3 regions of the Bacillus sp. MT94 genome follow, and region 2 is predicted to be linked to each of the others. Evidence: riboswitches for the same ligand, from Rfam matches in the RefSeq annotation. Region 2 holds a riboswitch; each other region holds the start of a gene.
What was found. Region 2 has a riboswitch for S-adenosylmethionine ahead of AC1Q51_RS11785 (Na+/H+ antiporter NhaC family protein). Riboswitches for the same ligand answer to the same signal wherever they lie in the genome.

Region 1: another riboswitch for S-adenosylmethionine. It lies ahead of AC1Q51_RS20400 (hypothetical protein); the one in region 2 lies ahead of AC1Q51_RS11785 (Na+/H+ antiporter NhaC family protein).
Region 3: another riboswitch for S-adenosylmethionine. It lies ahead of metI (cystathionine gamma-synthase/O-acetylhomoserine thiolyase); the one in region 2 lies ahead of AC1Q51_RS11785 (Na+/H+ antiporter NhaC family protein).

What each region holds. Positions count from the first base shown of each region.
Region 1 covers NZ_JBXAEZ010000005.1:456,983-459,185, forward strand. The annotation lists gene AC1Q51_RS20390 (NAD(P)H-dependent oxidoreductase) at 1-114, opposite strand, end outside; gene AC1Q51_RS20395 (SWIM zinc finger family protein) at 143-526, opposite strand; gene AC1Q51_RS20400 (hypothetical protein) at 787-1,104, opposite strand; SAM riboswitch class I at 1,145-1,243, opposite strand; gene AC1Q51_RS20405 (hypothetical protein) at 1,366-1,557, shown strand; gene AC1Q51_RS20410 (YwiC-like family protein) at 1,590-2,203, opposite strand, start outside.
Region 2 covers NZ_JBXAEZ010000003.1:21,810-24,012, forward strand. The annotation lists gene AC1Q51_RS11785 (Na+/H+ antiporter NhaC family protein) at 1-1,231, opposite strand, end outside; SAM riboswitch class I at 1,326-1,431, opposite strand; gene AC1Q51_RS11790 (ribonuclease FAU-1 family protein) at 1,552-2,070, opposite strand; gene gltP (glutamate/aspartate:proton symporter GltP) at 2,139-2,203, opposite strand, start outside.
Region 3 covers NZ_JBXAEZ010000002.1:546,815-549,017, reverse strand. The annotation lists gene metI (cystathionine gamma-synthase/O-acetylhomoserine thiolyase) at 1-767, opposite strand, end outside; SAM riboswitch class I at 862-972, opposite strand; SAM riboswitch class I at 1,176-1,285, shown strand; gene AC1Q51_RS08560 (bifunctional homocysteine S-methyltransferase/methylenetetrahydrofolate reductase) at 1,356-2,203, shown strand, end outside.

The sequences.
Region 1 (2,203 bases), on a different contig from region 2:
ATCAAGCAACGTAACCGAATGATTTGTTTCCTGTAGCCCTTTTTGCACATGCTCTAAAATTGCCCCGTTAAAACTTGAAGGATTAGGATGAGCGTATATAATCAGTACGTTCACTACAAAACAACTCCCTCTATCGTTAAAGTTATCCCTTCTTTAATAACTTCTCTACAATTTGTACGTTTTTCGAACTTTGCAACAGTCGATTTAATACAGTAAGTAACTCTTCTTTTTCTAAATCTTTCAGTTTCTCTTTAACTGCACTCTCACCAGCACCTTGAATATCATAAACAACTGCCGCCATATGTTTACAATAATTTTCATACGGACATTCGCAACTACTTTTTGAAAAATCTTCGAGATCGATAACTACTTCATAATTCCCTGCATTTCCAGTAACGAAAGCAAACACTTTTTTATCTTGTATTTCAACATCTTCTACATGTCCATCTTCATAATATTCATATCCCTTATCTACAATGTACTTTGGGATCCATTTCGTTATATCTTTTAATAAGTAAGCGTACATAATTGTACCCCTTCCTTTAATTCCCTTTTGACTTCAAAAATCCTGCATGTTATTCTAATTACTGTTAAGTAGCAAGTCTACGTGACAAAACGACTGACACCTATTCGGCGAAGGTGTCTCTTTTCATTTGCAGCCGATACGAATTGCCTCTTTCAGGCACATTCAATTTTTGACACTACACACTCAACACCATTCCCTGTATCAGGCTGCTTAAGCAGTCTTTTACTCTACATACTCCGTTATTTTAAAAAAAAGAGAGCTTAGCTCCCTTTTCTCGCCTTATAAAATACCCCTTTTTCAGTATAGAGATATTCATCAGCTAATGTAATTTTCCCATCCAGTTTCAGTTCATCTAATAGTCTTGATAAATAAAATTGATGTAACATCTTTTTCGTGAATTTTCCTTCATGATGCGAAACGATATGTTCTTGAATATCTAACAATGATATTGGCTTATCTTGCTCTATCATATATTCATAAACTGTACTACGCAGTTTTACGTATTTTTCGAGTGTCACAGCAATGCGCAACCCCTTTCTTCTTAATATAAATTTTCGTAATCGGTTTTTTTGCAACAAAAAAACCTCTCCGATAAGAAGAAGTTACGTATATATCTTCGTCTTATCTCCCAGAACAAATATGTTCTGCTGGAATTAGCACCTGCATCGCGGTTGCTGGGTTTCATCGGGCCAGTCCCTCCACCTCTCTGGATAAGAAAATATTCACTTAATTCTTACTATACGTAATTTCATTTTAATTGTCAAACAAATATAACAAATAATATTTTCTTCTTTACTGTTCATACTATACATATATGAATATGCAAGGAGGATTATGAAATGCATCAAAATGCTCGCGGATATGTACAAGATTCTTTTCAATCATTACAAGAAGCAAAACATTGTTTAGAAGAAGCACTACAGACTGTTGAAAAAGATTTTAATCGCGCTCGTATTGAGCAATCCCTTTATGCGATCGAACAAGCTATTCAACGCTGCGATTACACCGTTCACATTTTAGAACAAGATTGAAAAAACTTCCCATCATAAGGTGGGAAGTTTTTTCAAATGGCATACTTCATAATTATTGCCGTTATGATTAAAAAATATACAGAATTCACAATTTCTAAAATCCCTACTTTTATAATAGAAATTTTTTTGCCATACAATATAATGGCTCGAATGACACTTGGTATAAAAATAAGGGAGCACCACGGATTAATTGCAAATACAATGATTGTTAATAGAATATGATAACCCCAAGATATAAAACGATACTTCGGATTATTTTTCTCACGTATCATCGTTTTCACATAAAACGTACTACCTAAAAAGTATAAGAATGAAATAAGTGCAATGAATAATGCTGTATGATCGATTTGTTTCATTGAAAAATAATAACTAATTAACCCACCAACACAAAACACAATGATCGCACAAATATCATTTAATAGTGCTCTTTCATTTTTTTGACGAGCGTAATACATATTCACTATAAATAATGGAATCATTACTATTACGAATAAAAGAATTCGCCACTCATATAATAAAGAAATCATCCCAAATAGGAACGCGATAGTAAAGTAAACAATAGCAGCATGTAAAAATTCTTTTTTTCTTCTTTGCTTTATGTACGTAAGAAATGGATACGTGGCTAAATAGATAAAGAACCATGCTA
Region 2 (2,203 bases):
CAACTAAGATTGGATAAAATGCATATGGCAACAATTCAACCGGAGATAACGCTGCAAATCCTGCTGCCGTTAACATTTGGGCACCGTACGGAATTAATCCTTGTACACAACATGAGAAAAGATCTAATACACTCGCTGATTTACGAGGGTCTATTTCATATTGATCTGCAATATTTTTTGCAAGCGGGCCTGTAAAAATAATCGAAATCGTATTATTCGCTGTACACATATTAGTCATACTTACTAAACCAGCAATACCAAATTCTGCACCTTTTTTCGAACGAATATTACGTGTTAATACATTCATTAAATATTGAATACCACCATTATATTGGATTAATTCAACCATACCGCCAATTAATATAGCAAGTAATACTAACTCCATCATACCGCCCATTCCAGTCGTTACACTTTTAAAGAAACTTTCTAACGTGTAACTTCCATCTATAAGACCGATAACACCAGATAATACAGTTCCACCAGTTAATACAATAAGTACATTCCAGCCAAGTAGCGCTGTAATAAGTACTCCTGCGTACGGTAAAATCTTTATCCAATCAAAGCTATGTGCTTTAATTTGCGTGTCACTTCCTGAAGTAACTATTACTAATAGTACAATTGTAATAATAGCCGCTGGTAACACAATTAAAAAATTCGTTTTAAACTTATCTTTCATTTCTGTTCCTTGTGAACGAACAGCTGCGATTGTTGTATCTGAAATAAATGATAAATTATCACCAAACATCGCTCCCCCAACAACAGTAGCCATTGCAAGCGCAATTGAGATATCAGTTTGACCACTAATACCTACAGCAATCGGCGCTAATGCTGCAATTGTTCCCATTGAAGTTCCCATTGCTAATGAAATAAATGCACCAATAACAAAGATTCCAGCTACGATAAATCCTGGCGGTAAAATAGTTAACGCTAAATTAACAGTTGAGTCTACTCCGCCCATTCCTTTAGCAGTTTCAGAAAATGCACCTGCAAGCACAAAAATTAATACCATAATCATAATATCCGGATTTCCTGCACCTTTAGCGAACCGCTCTACTTTCACATTAAAACTTTCTTTACGATTCATCACTAAAGCGACTCCTACAGCAATTGAAATCGCTACAAGTATCGGCAATTTATAGAAATCACCTGTAATAATTCCAGAACCAATAAATAGCGCCAAAAATATCCCAAGTGGTAATAAAGCTAAACCATTTCCTCTCGTTTCTTTCAAAGTACCATCTCTCCCTAGTTTCAACCTTTTTCTAATGAATAACAAAAGACCTCTTCCGGTGAGAAGAGGTCTTATACATCTATAAGAAACGCTCTTCTCATCTTTCAAGCACATGCTTGCTGGATTTGGCACAGCACTCTGAAATCGAGTCCGCTGCCGAGGCATCGTAGGGCCAGTCCCTCCGCCTCTCTTTATAAGAAGGTTTCATATTTATTTTTTAATAATAATTTCTTCCCTAACTTTACTCGCTTACAAAACAAAAGTCAATTATTTTTTGTATAGATTTTTTTGGTAATTATACAAAAATTTGAATACAATAATCATTTTAACTTTTCGATTTCTTCTTCCAATATTGAAATCCAATAAAATTCACTATTTTTTATTGCTGCTAATATCCATTTCGTAGTGTACCAAGCTAACTCATACTCTTCCTTCGTGACATCGCCACTTTTATAAGCATCCTCTAGCTCCTCTTCATCTAATACATACACCTTACCGCTAGGTAATAATACTACATCTAAATATAAATCATCAAAATACGGTAAACCACGATCGTCTATTTCATATTCTTTCGTCACATCAATATAATATTGCACTAAATTGTGCCTATCATCTAACATAACTGTAATCGCAAAGTTCTTTCCATTAATGAAATATTGAACCCACGTATACCCATCACTTGCAATACAAATTTCTTTACCATCATATTCTTTACAACTAGGCTCTCTCACCTTTTTTATATCCAGTATTCCGAGCATTCCCTCTTCCACTTGCTTAAGCCTATAACTCTTTTCTATTAGTCTTTTCCACGAAGAACCGTCACCATATTTACGTTTCATTATGTATACTCCTCTTCTATATACAGAAAAGCTCCCACATATTATGTGAGAGCTTGTTCATATTATAATTAAGCAGCTTGACCCTTTTCAGAAATCTCTTTTAAATAAGCTTGTCCTTTTTCAGCGTCATATT
Region 3 (2,203 bases), on a different contig from region 2:
TTTTCTTCATGCTGTCTCATGCGAAGCGCTAACGTTTTCATACCGCGAATTAGTAACCATGAGTCAAATGGGCTTAAAACTGCACCTGATGCATTATGATAATGAGCGATTTCTTCACAAAGTTCCTTTCCTTTTGCAACGACAAGTCCGCTTAGTACATCGTTATGTCCCCCTAAATATTTCGTTGCGCTGTGAAGTACAATGTCAGCACCTTCTGTTAATGGTTGCTGTATATAAGGTGTGTAGAATGTGTTGTCTACAATAAGAAGTAGTCCGTGCCTTTTCGCTACAGTTGCGACAGCAGCAATATCAGTAACTTGCATTAATGGATTAGTTGGAGTTTCTATGAAAATAGCCTTCGTTTCAGTTGTGATAGCTTGCTCAATTTGTTTAATAGACTGTGTATTTACGTATCTACATCGAACATTCCACTTTTTTTCATGTTCAGAAAATAATCGATACGTTCCACCGTATAAATCTTCAGATACAATAAGTTCGTCTCCAGAGCGGAATAGAGAAAGGACGAGGAGAACAGCCGCCATCCCTGAACTACAGGCATAACCTTGTTCGCCATATTCTAAGTCTGCGATTGCCTGTTCTAAAAGACCTCGAGTTGGATTGCCAGTTCGTGAATAGTCAAAGCCAGTAGATTTACCAATTCCTTCATGACGATAAGCGGTTGAGAAATAAACTGGTGGATTAACCGTTCCAGTTGTAGTTTCACTGCGATTGCCGATTTGTGCTAGTTTTGTTTCGATTGTTGACATGTGAAAATTCCTCCTTTTTAAATTGAAACATTAAGTGAATATAAAATAAAAAAAGCCTTCTAAGAAGAAGGCTTTCGGTTTGAATAGAGTCTTCTTCTCATCTGTCAAATCTTTCACAATTTGCTGGAATTAGCACCTTATTAACAAAATGTTAATGGTTGCTGAGGCGTCACAGGGCCAGTCCCTCTACCTCTCTAGATAAGAATGTTCGTATGAAATTTTTATTATGTTTTTAACTTTACAACAAAAGATAATTGAATTGCAACTTTATTTTGAAAAATTTTTATTTTTCCGCAAGTGTCATTGACTTTTACTTTTGTGCATGCTAAATTTATTAAAAAATTAACAAACATTGTTAAAAGGGGAACGCATTTCCTTTTAGCTACATAAATAAAATAATAAAGACAACTCTTATTGAGAGCGGTGGAGGGAAAGGCCCTGTGAAACCCGGCAACCTTCAAACGAAATGTTTGAAACGGTGCTAATACCTGCAAAACGAATGTTTTGCATAATAAGAGGAGGAACGATTATGTCCCCCTCTTCAAAGTGAAGAGGGGGTTTTTATATTGATAGAAATGAGGGAGATTCGTGAAATTACTAGATTTATTATCAAAAGGAATTGTAATAGGTGATGGTGCGGTTGGGACGTTATTGCATTCACATGGCTTGCAAAGTAGCTTTGAAGAATTGAATGTATCTGATCCAGACTTAATTATATCGATTCATAAACAATATGTAGCTGCTGGAGCAGATGTAATTCAAACGAATACGTATGGAGCAAATGAGGCGAAATTACGTATGTACGGCTTAGAAAATCAAGTTACAGAAATTAATAGAGCGGCAGTAAAACTGGCGAAAGCATCTGTGACAGATAAAAATGCAATTTTAGGAACAATTGGTGGTATGAAACATATCGGAGCCGTTACAACGACTGATATGGAAAGGGAGTTTATGCTACTTGAACAGGCAGGGGCTTTACTAGAAGAACAGGTTGATGGATTACTATTAGAAACTTTTTACGATGAATTTGAATTACTTCATGCTGTTAAAGTATTGCGTAAGCAAACGAACATTCCAATTGTTGCTCAATTAGCGTTACATGAAGCAGGTACGACTCAAAATGGAAATGATGTCAATGAAATATTAAAGCAACTTATAGATTACGGTGCAAATGTTGTTGGATTAAATTGTCAACTAGGGCCGCTTCATATGACGGAGGCTTTCAAAATGATATCGATTCCGCAAAATGGCTATTTATCAGCATACCCAAATGCAGGTCTCCCGAATTATGTGGAGGGACGTTACGTATATGAGGGAAGCCCAGCTTATTTTGAGGCGATGACGCCGAGATTTATTGAGCAAGGTATTCGGTTATTAGGTGGTTGTTGTGGTACGACTCCAGAACATATTCAAAGTATGAAGCACGCTGTTGCGAA